Regions from separate parts of the Mesorhizobium sp. USDA 4775 genome, predicted to be linked through region 2. Evidence: predicted binding sites of a transcription regulator. Region 2 holds the regulator's gene; the other holds the start of a gene.
The links. The regulator LexA, encoded in region 2, represses DNA repair genes until DNA is damaged. The targets are predictions, from matches to a motif close to TGTTCNNNNTGTGTTCNG.
Positions count from the first base shown of each region.

Region 1: a site for LexA is predicted at 4,736-4,753, ahead of ACVILI_RS15175 (ATP-dependent helicase). Genes of this name have one in related genera too.

Region 1 covers NZ_JBSSFM010000001.1:3,168,788-3,176,508, forward strand. Annotated here, with positions in the region: gene ACVILI_RS15150 (diaminopropionate ammonia-lyase) at 99-1,307, shown strand; gene ACVILI_RS15155 (Zn-dependent hydrolase) at 1,304-2,536, shown strand; gene ACVILI_RS15160 (M20 aminoacylase family protein) at 2,541-3,701, shown strand; gene ACVILI_RS15165 (hypothetical protein) at 4,019-4,192, shown strand; gene ACVILI_RS15170 (hypothetical protein) at 4,483-4,656, shown strand; gene ACVILI_RS15175 (ATP-dependent helicase) at 4,768-6,861, shown strand; gene dapB (4-hydroxy-tetrahydrodipicolinate reductase) at 6,870-7,646, shown strand.
Region 2 covers NZ_JBSSFM010000001.1:4,026,003-4,033,723, forward strand. Annotated here, with positions in the region: gene ACVILI_RS19745 (ABC transporter ATP-binding protein) at 1-457, opposite strand, end outside; gene ACVILI_RS19750 (ABC transporter substrate-binding protein) at 517-1,503, opposite strand; gene ACVILI_RS19755 (GntR family transcriptional regulator) at 1,656-2,429, shown strand; gene lexA (transcriptional repressor LexA) at 2,807-3,544, shown strand; partial or broken gene ACVILI_RS19765 (ComEC/Rec2 family competence protein) at 3,538-5,992, opposite strand; gene gltX (glutamate--tRNA ligase) at 6,096-7,520, shown strand; gene gltA (citrate synthase) at 7,704-7,721, shown strand, end outside.

The sequences.
Region 1 (7,721 bases), 860 kb from region 2:
GTATCCCGGTGAAACAAACTTGCATTTCGCAGGCTCAATTACAGCGCTCTTTGCGCCTGTCCTGCAATATGTTGTCGCTGACTGCCAAGGAGGCGCCAGTGTTCCTGCCCAATCGCAATGCCTTGCACGGTGAGCCGCTTGATGCGACCGATGCCGAAACCCTCGGGATCGCGGGCGCGGACACGGTCGAGCGCTTTCTTGCCCATCGCGACAATCACGCGATGACGCCGCTGCACGCGCTGCCGGCGCTGGCGGGCGAACTTGGCCTCGCTGCGCTGCATGTCAAGGATGAGGGCTTTCGTCTCGGCCTGGGCAGCTTCAAGGCGCTGGGCGGCGCCTATGCTGTCTTCCGCCTGGTGTTGGAAGAGGCAGGCAAGCGCCTTGGCCGCCCCGTCGATATCGAGGATCTCGATCGTGCCGATGTTCGCTCGGTCGCCGCGAAGATGACATTTGCCTGCGCCACCGACGGCAATCACGGCCGCTCGGTCGCGCAAGGCGCCGAGCTTGCCGGCGCCAGGGCCGTGATCTTTGTCCATGCCGGCGTCAGCGACGGACGCATTGCTGCCATAGCCCGCTACGGCGCTGAGATGGTTCGCGTCGATGGCAATTATGACGATTCTGTCAGGCAAGCGGCACAGGTCGCGGCCGAGAAGGGCTGGAGCGTGGTGTCGGATACGTCGTGGCCGGGTTATGAGCGGATTCCCGGCCTGGTGATGCAAGGCTATACGGCGATCGTGCGCGAAGCGCTGCGCCAGCTCTGCGAACCGCCAACCCATGTCTTCGTCCAGGCCGGCGTTGGCGGCATTGCCGCGGCGGTGGCCGGCCATCTCGCCATCGTGCTCGGCGACGCCAGGCCGACCTTCATCGTTGTCGAGCCAGCGCGCGCGGCCTGCGTTGTCGCGGCTGCCCGGGCAGGGCATGTGGTCAAGGTGGCGCACGACCAGCCGACGGTCATGGCCATGCTTGAATGCTATGAGGCCTCTCAGGTCGCCTGGCGCGTGCTGGCGCGCGCCGCCGATGCCTTCATGGCCGTGGACGAGGGCGACGCGGTCGGCGCGATGCGGCGGCTGGCCCTGCCTGCCGGCAGCGATCCGGTCATCGTTGCCGGCGAGAGCGGCGGGGTCGGTCTTGCCGGACTGATCCGGGCGATGGCCGAAAACAGGGCCGATCTTGGCCTCGACGGCAAATCCCGCGTGCTGGTGATCAACACCGAAGGCGCCACCGACCCGCATCGCTATGCCGAACTGGTTGGCATGAGCCCTGCTGATGTGTTGGCCGGCAAGCTCGTTGCCGAGGCAACGCCATGATCGCGGTCGACGCGCAGCGCCTGCTTGGCCGCATCCGCGAACTTGGCGCTGTTGGCCGCGACGGCGAGGGCAGGCTGACCCGGCTGGCCGCCTCCGACACCGACAGGCAGGGCCGTGACCTCTTTGTCGGCTGGCTGCGCCAGGCCGGGCTCGATGTCGCCATCGACCGCATCGGCAACATTTTCGGCATCTGGCAAAGTGCCGACAATGTAGGCGAGGCGCCGCTGCTCATCGGCTCCCACATCGATACCGTCATCGACGCCGGCATCTATGATGGCTGCTACGGCGTGCTTGCCGGGCTGGAGGTGATCGAGACGCTGAAGGCATCGGGTCTCTCGCCGTTGCGCCCGCTCGCCGTCGCGGCCTTCACCAATGAGGAGGGCGTGCGCTTCTCCCCCGACATGATGGGGTCGCTGGTCCATGCCGGCGGCGTCGATGTCGAGGCGGCACTCGCCGCTGTCGGCACCGACGGCAGCACGCTCGGGCAGGAACTCGTCCGCATCGGCTACGCCGGCGAGCGCGAACCTGGCTTTCTCAAGCCGCACCTCTATGTCGAACTGCACATCGAACAGGGGCCGGTCCTGGAGCGTGAAGGCATTCCGATCGGCGCGGTGGAAACCCTGCAGGGCATCTCCTGGCAGCGCATCACCCTCGATGGCGTCGCCAACCATGCCGGCACCACGCCGATGTCGATGCGCTGCGACGCCGGATATGCCGCGGCACGCGTGGTCACCTTCCTGCATGACCTTGCCGCGGCCTCCAACGCGCCGACCGTTGCCACCGTCGGCACGATGCGCTTCGAGCCGAACGCCATCAATGTCATCCCATCGCGCGCCGTCTTGACGGTCGACCTGCGCGATCCCGACGAGCAGAGCCTGCAAGCACAGGAGGCGTCGCTGGCTGCCTTTCTCGAACAGCTCGCCGCCGAGGGCATCACCGTGTCGGTCGAACGGCTGGCCCGCTTCGAGCCGGTTGTTTTCGATGGGCAGGTCGTCGAGTTGATCGAGGCTGCTGCCAGGAAGCGCGGGCTTGCCTCGCGGCGCATGACCTCGGGCGCCGGCCATGACGCGCAGATGATCGCGCGCATCGCGCCGGCGGCGATGATCTTCGTGCCGAGCGCCGGAGGCATCAGCCACAGCCCGCATGAACACACCGAGGATGCCGAGCTTGTTGCCGGCGCCAACATCCTGCTTGATGTGGTCGCTGAACTTGCCGAACTCGAGGGCTGAAGACATGGCTAAACTCGATCCAGAAACGCTGAAGCGCGAGATGACCGCTTGGCGGCGCGACCTGCACGCGCACCCCGAATTCGGCTTCGAGGAGAAACGCACCGCGGCCTTCGTCGCGGCCAAGCTGCGGGAATTCGGCCTGGACGATGTCGCCGAGGGCGTCGGCGGCACCGGCGTCGTCGGCACGCTGAAGCGCGGCAGCGGCAACCGCGCCATTGCGTTGCGGGCCGACATGGATGCGCTGCGCATCGCGGAGCAATCAAGCGCGCCCTACCGCTCCGGCAATCCCGGTATCATGCACGCCTGCGGCCATGATGGCCACACCGCCATGCTGCTTGGCGCGGCAAAGCTGCTGGCGGGCGAGGGTGGCTTCGACGGCACCGTGCGCTTCATCTTCCAGCCGGCCGAGGAGTGGGGCAGGGGCGCGCTGGCCATGCTCGACGACGGCCTGATGCAGCGCTTCCCCTTCGACGAGATCTTTGGCCTGCACAACATGCCCGGCCTTCCCGTTGGGCACTTCGAGACCCGTGCCGGCCCGGTCATGTCGGCCGAGGATAATTTCGAGATCGTGCTCAAGGGGCTCGGCGGCCACGCGGCACGGCCGCATTCGGGCAACGAAACGCTGGTCGCCGCCTGCGCGCTGGTCACCAATCTGCAGACCATCGTTTCGCGCCGCCTGAGCCCGACCGACATAGCCGTGGTTTCTGTGACCGAACTGATCACCGACGGCACCCGCAATGCGCTGCCTGGTCTTGCCCGCATCCTCGGCGATGCGCGCAGTTTTCGCCCCGAAGTCAGCGCGGAGATCGAACGCCAGATGCGCATCATCGCCGAGGGCACCGCGGCCGCCTACAACGTTGCCGCCGAGGTCAATTACACCAGGGAATTTGTGCCCTTGCACAACGATACCGAACTGGTCGAGGCGGCCTTCGCCGCCGCCAAAAATGTCTTCGAGCCCGGCAATATCGCGATTGCCCGCGAGCCCATGACGGCGTCGGAGGATTTTGCCCGTTTCCTCGATCACGTGCCGGGCTGCTTCGTCTTCCTCGGCAATGGCGAGGCTTCGGCGCCGCTGCACAATTCCAGCTATGACTTCAATGATGAAGGGCTGGTGTTCGGAGCCAGTTTCCATGCCGCCATCGCCAGGCAACGGCTCGGATTTTGATCGGCTGCGGACCCTCGTCGGCACGCCTTTGCCGGTGGAAAACGCCTGGAAAAGGCCGAAATCCGCGATCCCGCATGACGCAGGGGCAAGACTCAGCTACCTTGTATGGTGCGGCGGACCTGATTTATCCGCTTGGCCGGCGCCTTCTCCTCCCAAGCGGCGCCGGCCTTCTTCCGCGCCGATCTCCTTCTAAATTAGCATCCATTAAATTTAGAATATTCGCACTTGCAGGGCGTTAGCGTCTTTATGGCATGGAAGGCGCCGGTATTTGGGCTGTTGCGGGAAGACGGATGCGCGGGCGGAGCTGGATAAAGGCGTTGCGTCAGGACGAGGCGCGGCAGGTGCGTGCGCGCATCGCCGAACTCGAAAGAAACCTCACAGTGGCATCGCCGGCCCGAGGTCGTCAATTGCAGCAGGACGCCGGCCACGAACTGCGCAATGCCAAGTTCCGCCTTGAGCTGCTTGAAGAATGCATCGCTGCAATGCATTGAGGTTTTGCGGTCCTCATTGCACCGGAACTATCTCAGTTGCTGACAGTCTCCGTGTCCATGACAGGATCGCTGGCGTGAGAGCTCTGTTCGGCACCAGGGGCCTTGGTCGGTGGCAATTTGTTGTCGCAGGCCGAGACAGCCAAAACCACCAGAATGAGGGCTAATCCTAGCTTCTTCATCGCTGTCGCCTCCATCCTTTCAACGACGCGCCATCGGTTTGGTTGCGAACTTCGCGTGATGGAACAAACCGTCATGTTTCCGGTTGACCCTCATCAGAGGAGAACCGCGGCATGATCCGTTTGCTTCTGGCAGGTACATTCGCCTTTCTCGCGTATCGCCTCGCGCGCAAGATGATCGATGACGTGCCCGGCGACGTTGATCCCCTGTTGCTGCCCGCGTCGAGAAGTGACCGCGATGCTTTGCGCCGCCAATCGGCGGCCATGGGTGTCGATCCCCGGCGGTAGGGCAATTCCAGGAAAGTGCACAGCGCTTTGCGTTGGGAATTGCATCAAAATCAAGGGTCCGTCGCGCCGCTTGCATGTTGCGAACAAAGCGGAAACGATGCTTGATGGGCGATGAACCTCGCCGCCCATGATTCGACATTTGTGGAACCGACTCCCCAGCCCGCCTATCTCGCGCGGCTGAACGACGCCCAACGCCAGGCCGTCGAGCATGGCGACGGCAAGATCGCCGGGCCCTTGCTGGTCATTGCCGGCGCCGGCTCGGGCAAGACCAACACGCTTGCGCATCGCGTCGCCCATCTGATCGTCAGGGGTGCCGACCCGCGCCGTATCCTGCTGATGTCCTTTTCGCGGCGCGCCGCGTCCGAAATGGCCAAGCGCGTCGAGCGCATCGCTGGCGAGGTGCTCGGCCGCGACGCCGCGGTCATCACCGATGCGCTGACCTGGGCAGGCACTTTTCACGGCATCGGCGCCCGGCTGTTGCGCGACTATGCGCTGGAGATCGGCCTCGACCCGGCCTTCACCATCCATGATCGCGAGGATTCCGCCGACCTGATGAACCTCGTGCGCCACGAACTTGGCTTCTCGAAAACGGAGGCGCGTTTCCCAACCAAGGGCACCTGCCTTGCCATCTATTCGCGCGCCGTCAACGCGCAGGCGCCGCTCGGCGAAGTGCTGGGTTCTGCTTTCCCCTGGTGCGCCGGTTGGGCCGATCAGCTCAAGCAACTGTTCGCCGGCTATGTCGAGGCCAAGCAGGCGCAGAACGTGCTCGATTACGACGATCTGCTGCTCTATTGGGCGCAGATGGCGGCCGAGCCGGAAATAGCGGCGCATCTGGGCGGGCGTTTCGACCACGTTCTGGTCGACGAATACCAGGACACCAACCGGCTGCAGGCCTCGATCCTGATGGCGCTGAAACCCGACGGCGCCGGGCTGACGGTGGTCGGCGACGATGCGCAGTCGATCTATTCGTTCCGCGCCGCCGAGGTGCGCAACATCCTCGATTTTCCAAAACAGTTCGCGCAGGCCGCCGATGTGGTGATGCTGGAGCGCAATTACCGCTCGACAGAAACCATTCTGGCCGCCGCCAATGCGGTGATCGGCGAGGCCTCGGAGCGCTTCACCAAGAACCTTTGGTCGGAGCGAAAATCCACCGACAAGCCAAGGCTGGTGAGCGTCCGCGACGAGGTCGAGCAGGCCAACTTCGTCTGCGATACCATTCTGGCCGAACGAGAAGCTGGCACGGCGCTGAAATCGCAGGCAGTGCTGTTTCGCGCCTCGCATCACAGCGGGCCGCTGGAGATCGAGCTGACGCGGCGCAACATTCCCTTCGTCAAGTTCGGCGGCCTGAAATTCCTCGATGCCGCCCATGTCAAGGATGTGCTGGCGGTGCTGCGTTTTGCCGAAAACCCGCGCGACCGCGTCGCCGGCTTTCGCGTCCTGCAACTGATGCCGGGCATTGGCCCTTCGGCTGCTGCGCAGATTGTCGAGACGATGACATCGGCTCTGGACGAGGCGATGGGGCTGGCCGGCTGGCGGCCGCCGCAACGCGCTGCAGATGACTGGCCGGGTTTCGTCTCGCTCTATTCCGGCCTGCGGGCCGGCGCCAAATGGCCGGCCGATCTCGAACAGGTCAGGCTCTGGTACGAGCCACATCTGGAACGCATCCATGAGGATGCCGTCACACGCCGCGCCGACCTGTTGCAGCTCGAGCAGATCGGCTCTGGCTACGCCTCGCGCGAACGCTTCCTGACCGAACTCACGCTCGATCCGCCGGACGCGACCAGCGACCAGGCGGGGCCGCCGCATCGCGACGAGGACTATCTGATCCTTTCGACCATCCACTCGGCCAAGGGCCAGGAGTGGAAGAACGTCTTCGTGCTCAACACCGTCGATGGCTGCATTCCGGCCGATCTCGGCGTCGGCACCAAGGAGGATATCGAGGAGGAGCGCCGGCTGCTCTATGTGGCGATGACGCGGGCCAAGGACAGCCTCAACCTGGTCATGCCGCAGCGCTTCTTTCCCCATGGCCAGGCCGCGCGCGGCGACCGTCACCTCTACGCCTCACGCACCCGCTTCATCCCCGCCTCGATCCTTGGAGCGTTCCAGCAGATGTCGTGGCCGAGCGCACAGGCGGCACAGGGCAGGGCGCCCCGGCCGGAGGTGCGCGTCGACATCGGCGCGCGCATGCGCGGCATGTGGAAATAGCCGAGATCATGGTGCAACCGCCGATCCGGATCGCCATCGCCGGCGCGCTGGGCCGCATGGGGCGGCAGATGGCGGAGGCCGTGCAGGCCGATCCGCGGCTCGCGCTTGCTGCCCGCTTCCATCGCCCAAGCAGTGTCGGCGATGGGCTGGCGAGCCGCGACGAGGCGCTTGCCATGACCGATGTGGTGATCGATTTCACCACGCCCGCCGCCTCCGCCGATCTGGCGAGGGTTTGCGCAAATTGGGGCGGACCGGCCCTGGTGATCGGTTCGACCGGTTTCGATGCGGGCGAACTGGCTGATATAGCCGATGCCGCGAAAACGATTCCCATCGTCCGCTCCGGCAGTTTTTCGCTTGGACTGAACATGCTGGTCGGACTGGTCGAGCGGGCGGCGAGGGCACTTGCCCCCGAAGATTGGGATGCCGAAATTTTCGAGGCGCATCATCGCCACAAGATCGATGCGCCGTCGGGCACCGCACTGATGCTGGGACAGGCCGTCGCCCGTGGACGCCGCGTCGACCTGGACGCGGTCGCAAGGCGCGTCCGCGACGGCGTCACCGGCGCGCGGCCGGCCGGCGAGATCGGTTTTGCGGTGGTTCGCGGCGGCAGCATCATCGGCGAACACAGCGTCAGCTTCTGTGCCGAAGGCGAGCTTGTTACCTTGTCGCACGCTGCCGGCGACCGCACCATGTTCGCCCGTGGCGCCATCGCCGCGGCACTTTGGGTGTCGGGACGCTCGCCCGGCGAATATGATATGCGCGACGTGCTTGGGTTTGACCGCTGAACTTGGCACGGCGGGCATTTTCACGACGCCGCGACGGCCTGCTGGCCACGGCCTACTGATCCGTAAGCTTTGCCG
Region 2 (7,721 bases):
GCCCGCCCGAGAGCAGGTCGACACGGGTGTCGAGACGATTTTCGAGGCCGAGGCCCAATATCGACAGGCGCTCCTTGTAGGACGCGAGCCGCGTGGCGTTCAGCCCTTGCCGCAGCGTGCGTTTTTGGCTGCGCAGATCGGCCAGCAGCATGTTCTCCGCCACGGTCATGCTGGCGGCGGTGCCACGCATCGGATCCTGGAAGACGCGCGCCAATCGTGTGGCGCGCTTGTGCACCGGCATGGCTGTCACGTCGGCGCCGTTGATCAGGATCTTGCCGGAATCCAGGACGAGGGCTCCGGAAATAGCGTTGAGCATGCTGCTCTTACCGGCCCCGTTGGAGCCGATGACGATGCCGAACTCGCCGGTGGCCAATGACAGGCTGAGGCCGTCGAGCGCGACCTTCTCGTCGGCCTGCCCCTTGTAGAATACTTTGCGCGCGGATCGGATATCGAGCATCGTTCCTCCCTGGCCGGAAGGGCGACGGCGCCAACGCCATCGCCCCTTGCAGCCCGATATCAGTCGACGATGCAGCCGCAATCGGCCATCGAAGCCGGTATCTCGATGCCGAACGCGGCCATCGCCTTGCGGGAAATCGTTGCCATGTGATCCTTGTAGGCCGGGCGCGACGGCGCGATCGTCTTGGGATCCTTGCCCTTGAGGATTTCGGCGGCGATGTTGCCGGCGTTCATGCCGACCTGCGTGTAATTGACCGCGAAGCTCGCCGGCACGGTGCCGTTGCGGACCGCGCTGTCATCAGAGTTGACGACCGGGATACCGGCCTGGCGGGCGGCCGCGGAGACAGCGGCGATCGCCGGCTGGATCAGGTTCGAGGCCGGACCGTAGATCACGTCGACCTTGCCGGCGAGCGAAGCGATGCGCTGCTGAATGTCATTGACGTTGTCGACACCGACTTCGACGACCTCAAAGCCGGCGGCGGGTGCCGCCGCCTTGATCTTTTCGATCAGGGCAACGTCATTGGCCTCGCCTGGATTGTAAGGCACGCCAAAACGCTTGGCGTTCGGCAGCAGTTTCTTGGTGAAGGCCATCACCGCGGCGACATCCTGCAGATCGCTGGCGCCGGTCATGCCTTCGTCTCCGGCGTCCCACGACGGCACCAGCTTGGCCGCCACCGGATCGGTGACCGCGGCAAAGACGATCGGAATCCCGGAACCGGCGAGCGCCTTCTTGGCGATCTGCGAGACCGGCGTGGTGATGGTGTAGATCAGCTTGGGCTGCTCCGCCTGCAGCTTGGCGATCATCTGCGGCACCAGAGATGCATCGAAATTGGTATGGCTTTCGGTGTAGACGACGTCCTTGCCCTCGACAAAGCCTTTGTCCGTCAATGCCTTCTTGAAGCCCGCTATGGCGGCGTTGAGCTGCGGATGCTCGCCGAAATTGGCGATGCCGATGCGTATCTGATCGGCCGCGGCGCTGCCTGCGCTGACCATTAATGCGCCTGCCAGGGCCAATCCCGACAGCCAAGCGGACTTCGACTTCAACATCATTTCCTCCCAGATTTGATCAGCGCCGCCCACAGGACGGCAACTGCGGCGATCATGGTCAGTCGCCCGCCGTGTGTCAAACATTATATATAATTCTTGCCATACCTCCGCTTCATATATAATTTTCGCAAGCCGATGACGGACGGATGGCGATGCAGGATCAGAACAATTCCACGAAGACCGAGGCGGCCTATCAGCTGCTGCGGCGCGATATCCTGACCACCCGCCTCATGCCGGGCGCGCCGCTCAAGCTGAGCGCGCTGCGCGGCACATACGGCGTCGGCTGGACGCCGCTGCGTGAAGCCTTGTCCCGACTTGAAGCCGAGCGCCTGGTCACCGCCATCAGCAATCGCGGCTTTGCCGTCGCTCCCGTGTCGCGCGCCGAGCTCGAGGACCTGGCGCGCGCAAGGATGGTTGTCGAAATGCCGCTGTTCCTGGAATCGATCGCGAACGGCGGCAGGGAATGGGAGGACGCGGTCGTCACCGCTCATTACCGGCTCTCCCGCTGCAAGACCGCGGTCGAAGACCCTTCCGATGCGGCCGTCGACAAATGGGACGAGAGCCACGAGGCCTTCCATGCGGCGTTGCTGAGCGCGGCGACGTCGAACTGGCTGTTGCGCTTTCGCTCGACGATCGCCGATCAGCTGTGTCGGCATCATCGGTTTCTCGGCCTGGCGCCGACATTGCGGGCGGCGGCCGGCCTCAAGGACGGCTATGGCGAGGCTATGGACGCGCTGCGCGAAGCGATCGCCATCGAGCATCACACCGCAATCATGGAAGCGGCGCTCGATCGCGACGTCGAGCGGGCAAAGGCGCTGATGACGGCGCATATCGGCTACACGCTGCATGTCTATGTCCACAGCGAAGACAACGGCGCCAACACCTACACCGCGCGCGCCGGCAGCCTGAAAGCGGTTTCCGGATGACGTCGCCGCGGCGTCCAGATCCACGCGGCCGTGGCCGGCCTGAACCCGCGACCGTTGGCATTTTGATTTCGTTTCGTTCCGCCGGAAATGGATCGATACACCGTACAAATCCGCTCTGTGGACGCCTCTCAAACGCCTGATGCCAAACCGCATCCAGGGGTAGGCCACAGGCCATTAACCAAAATGATTTCAATGAACCTGCGGGGAGCGGAAGCGGTCGAGCGCGGCCCGCTGCCGGGGCCAAATAATTTCAGACGCGTTAACAAATTCATTAAACTTTAAACAGTTGCGGAACACAACTGGAACAGATAGTGTTTGTTCTGGGTTTGTTTTTCGATTCTGATTCACACCCGTCGTTCAATGCCTTGGGGGCCGCCATGCTGACACGCAAGCAACATGAACTGCTGATGTTCATTCATGAACGGCTCAAGGAAAGCGGCATTCCGCCTTCCTTCGACGAGATGAAGGAGGCGCTCGATCTTGCCTCCAAGTCAGGCATTCATCGCCTGATCACGGCACTGGAGGAACGCGGCTTCATTCGCCGGCTGCCCAACCGGGCGCGGGCGCTGGAAGTGCTGCGGCTGCCGGATTCGATCGCACCCGGCCTCAACGCGGCAAAGAAATTCTCGCCAAGCGTCATCCAGGGCAGCCTCGGCCAGGGTGGTCTTGGCCGCCAGATCAAGCCGGCGGCATCGCGCTTGCCCGCGGCCGGCAATAATGACGATGCGGTTTCCGCCGTGTCGATCCCGGTGATGGGTCGCATCGCCGCTGGTGTGCCGATCGATGCCATCCAGCATCAGACACATTCGATCTCGGTACCGCCGGACATGATCATGGGTGGCGAGCATTATGCACTTGAGGTCAAGGGCGACTCGATGATCGACGCCGGCATCTTCGACGGCGACACGGTCATCATCCGCAACGCCGACACGGCGAGCCCGGGCGAGATCGTCGTGGCGTTGGTCGACGAGGAGGAAGCAACCCTGAAACGGTTCCGCCGCAAGGGCGCCTCGATCGCCCTTGAAGCCGCCAACCCGGCCTACGAGACGCGCATTTTCGGGCCAGACAGGGTCAAGGTGCAAGGCAAGCTTGTCGGGTTGATCCGGCGCTACTGAGCAGGAACGGCCGGCTTTTCGGGTTTTTGATAGGGCGGCAGCCCCCTCGCCTCGCGCGAAAATTTTCGCTGCTCGTGCCAGGGCCGATATGGCCCGTCCACCGCGAAGCTGATGATTGGCGGACCTGTCGCCGATTGGCGGTCGAAGAAGACGGCGGCACTGCCCTTGCGGGCAAGTTGCCGTTTGGTGACGACAAGAACCAGCGGATTGTGGCAGGAATCATAGCCTGTCGCGTCATTGACGACGATCAAATCGGCGAAACCGCAAGCCTTCCAGGTGTCCTTGCGGTCTTCGACATGCGCGATGATCGCCCCTGACGGGTGCCGGGCAAGACAGACGCCATCCGTGCAATAAAACGGCGCTCCCGGCGGCAGATTGGCGGCATCGGCAATGTCGAATTGCCAGTCCGCCTTGTCGAACATCTCCGGCACGACGATGGTTTCGGACACCAGCGCGCGTTTCCAATTGTCGACGGTGAACTCGTTCGGGCGAGCCCGGCTGACCGCGAGTTCTCCACCGCCGATCGGCAGCGCCACCAAACGCGCATCTTCGGAAATCAGCACATCCGGGGCGCGCGTATCCGATACTGTCAGCAGGCCGGCAAGCGCGAATGGCACTGCCGCGAGCCGCAGCCAGGTCGTCGCCATCGTCGCGATGACCAGGGCGACGGTCACCAGCAGCACGGATTGCTGCGAAATCAGCCCCGACCGCATCGACCGGGGAGCGCTCCGATATCCACGCCGATATGGCGATCATTGCGGTCAGGCCCTTGCCCATCACGTAAAGGAAGGGACTGTCGGCACCAAAGGGCATCGCAAGCGAACTGAGAACAGCGAAAGGCATGACAATCAGTGACACGATCGGCATGACGGCCAGATTGGCGAACAGGCTGAGCGGCGACACACGCTGGAAATGCCAGATGGCAAACAGCGCCGTGGCGCAGCCGGCGATGATGGATGTCATCGCCAACCCACCCGTCGCCAGCAGGAATTTTCGCGTGAGAAAACCCGGCAGGGATCGCTTTGGCGGTGGCGGTCTTGCCTTTCCCGCATGGTGATCCGCCCAGCCGGCATAAGCGCCGACCAGCGCCGCGGTCGCGGCGAACGACATCTGGAAGCTTGGGCCGACTACCTCATGCGGCGACACCACAATGACGGCGATCGCCGAGATCGCAAGATTGCGCATGGTCAGCGCCGCGCGATCGAACAGCACGGCAATCAGCATCACCGCCAGCATGATGAAGCTGCGTTCGGCCGCGACGACGACGCCGGAAATGACGAGATAGGCGGCGATCGAGAAAAGGGCCGCGGCGGCCGCATATTTCTTCACCGGCCGACGCGCGGAAAAGTCCGGAAACAGCGCGAAGGCGCCGCGCAGCAGCCCCATGATGGTACCGGCGACGAGCGCCATATGCAGTCCGGAAATGGAGATGATGTGATAGATGCCGGTGCGTCGCATCGCCTCGTTGATTTCATCGGGAATGCCGGCCCGCACGCCGACGATCAGCGCCGCCGCGATCTCACCCTCGGCACCGCCAACCGTGGCCCTGATGTGGTCGGCAATGGCTTCACGGGCATTTTCTATCCCCGAGAAAAGGCGGGCCGTGAGCGGCACCTCGTCGTCCGTGGCTGAGACAAGCTTTGGGTTGCCGAGAAAGAATCCGCTGCCGCCAATGCCGGCAAAATAGCTGTCGAAGGAGAAATCGTAACTGTCCGGCCGCACCGGACCGGTCGGCGGCAACAGTTTAGCATAGCCGGTGACCAGGGAGCCGGCGGTCATTTCCGCCGGGATATCTCGCGCCGAAAGCCTGACCCTTTCCGGCGCATAGCGCAGTTTCGGCCGGGCGGTCGACGTCACGTCGATGGTCAGCCGGATGCGGCCGGTCTCCATCCGGTCGAGCGAAACGACACGGCCGGTGACTTGCGTCGAGATTTCCGAACCCAGCATCTGGGTGCCCGCCCGCCATGTCTCGACCTTGGCGACAAGCAGGCCAAGCGCGCACAACAATGCCGCCGTGAAGCCCAGATGGGTTTTGGGCCAGGAGCGCGAAACAAGCGCACAGACCGCCATCAGCACGACGACCGCGACAGGCTTTGCAAAATCAGGCTCCGTCGCGAGCGAATAATAGCCGATCGCTCCAGCGGCCAGACAAACCGGCACCAGCAGGAAGGCGATGCCCCGGTCAAGCTCGAGCTCCGCTGCTGTCGCCGCGCTATGGCGTAGGCGAGGCCAGGAAACCCGGGCGAGTCGCCGCCGGACACGCACAATCCGGCCTGAAGCAGGCGGCGGAAGTGTCGCCGGCATATCCGCCTGCGGCGGCTGGCTGCCGGGTGCAGGCATAAGGGGCGATGGCAGTGGGTTCGCAAGGGGAGATGCAAACAACGACCGTTCGCTGACGCCAACACCAGCGTCCTCGCCCTGATCCGAGCCCCAGCCTCGTCCAGCCATCGGGTCCTGCCCCTTGCACGCCTGACGCCCTATGCTACATGAACGCGCGACGCGCGAAAGTCCGCGCGGCCGCACCCCGCTTCAGATGGTTTCCGAGAGTTTCATGTCCGACAAGGTCGTCACCCGTTTTGCCCCCTCGCCCACCGGCTATCTGCACATCGGCGGCGCGCGCACGGCTCTGTTCAACTGGCTCTATGCCAAACACACCGGCGGCACGATGCTGCTGCGCATCGAGGACACCGATCGCGAGCGTTCGACCGCCGCCGCGACGGCTGCCATCCTCGACGGCCTCTCCTGGCTCGGCTTGACCTGGGACGGCGACCCGGTCTCGCAGTTCGAGCGCGCGCCACGCCACCGCGAGGTCGCGGAGGAACTCGTGCGTCTGGGCAAGGCCTATTACAGCTACGAGACGCCGGCCGAGCTGGAGGCGATGCGCGAGGCAGCACGGGCCAAGGGCCTGCCGCCGCGCTACAACGGCCAGTGGCGCGACCGCGCCCCCTCTGAGGCGCCTGCGGGCGTCAAGGGCGCCATCCGCATCAAGGCGCCGACCGAAGGCGAGACGATCGTCCATGACCGCGTCCAGGGCGAGGTGCGCTTCCCCAACAAGGATCTCGACGACTTCATCATCCTGCGTTCGGACGGCAACCCAACCTACATGCATGCCGTCGTCGTCGACGACCACGACATGGGTGTCACCCACATCATCCGCGGCGACGACCACCTGACCAATGCGGCCCGCCAGACCGTGATCTACAACGCCATGGGCTGGGACGTGCCGTCCATGTCGCACATCCCGCTGATCCATGGCGCCGACGGCGCCAAGCTGTCGAAGCGCCATGGCGCGCTCGGCGTCGAAGCCTATCGGGCCATGGGCTACCTGCCGGAGGCACTGCTCAACTACCTGGCGCGCCTGGGCTGGAGTCATGGCGATGACGAGATCATGTCGATCAAGGACATGATCTCCTGGTTCGATATCGGCGACGTCAACAAGGGCGCTGCCCGCTTCGATTTCGCCAAGCTGGAAGCGATCAACGGCGCGCATATGCGGCGCATGGCCGACGCGAAGCTGTTGGACATCTTCATCGCCACTCTGCCCTATCTCGAGGGTGGCCCGGCGATGGCCGCGCGCCTCAACGAACACAACAAGGCGCAGTTGCTGGCGGCCCTTCCGGGCCTGAAGGAGCGCGCCAAGACGCTGGTCGAGCTCGTCGATGGCGCGGCCTATCTGTTCGCCACGCGACCGCTGCCGGTCGACGAGAAGGCGGCCCTCCTGCTCAACGACGACGCCCGCAAGATCCTGCGCGGCGCTCACGAAGCTTTGAATGCGTTTTCCGGCGACTGGACTGCAGCCGCGGCGGAAGCCGTGATCCGCGACTATGCGCTGGCCGGTGGCCACAAGCTTGGCGCCGTGGCCCAACCGTTGCGGGCCGCGCTGACCGGCAAAAGCACCTCGCCTGGCGTGTTCGACGTGCTTGCCGTGCTTGGGCGCGAGGAAAGCCTGGCGCGCATAGCGGATCAAATCGATTAGGAGCAAACTGGCCCAAGAAGATTGGCATTGAAAGGCGCGTTTCGCAGTGCAACATTAGGCCTTGGCCCAATCTGGCACGCACCTCCTAAAATGCGGTGGCGAATACGCGCATTGCGGTGATTTCGACGTGTCGCTCTGCAGAATTTGCCTTTGCCGGCATGAGGAAACAACAAGGAGTTTGCAATGACCGAAGCTGCGAAA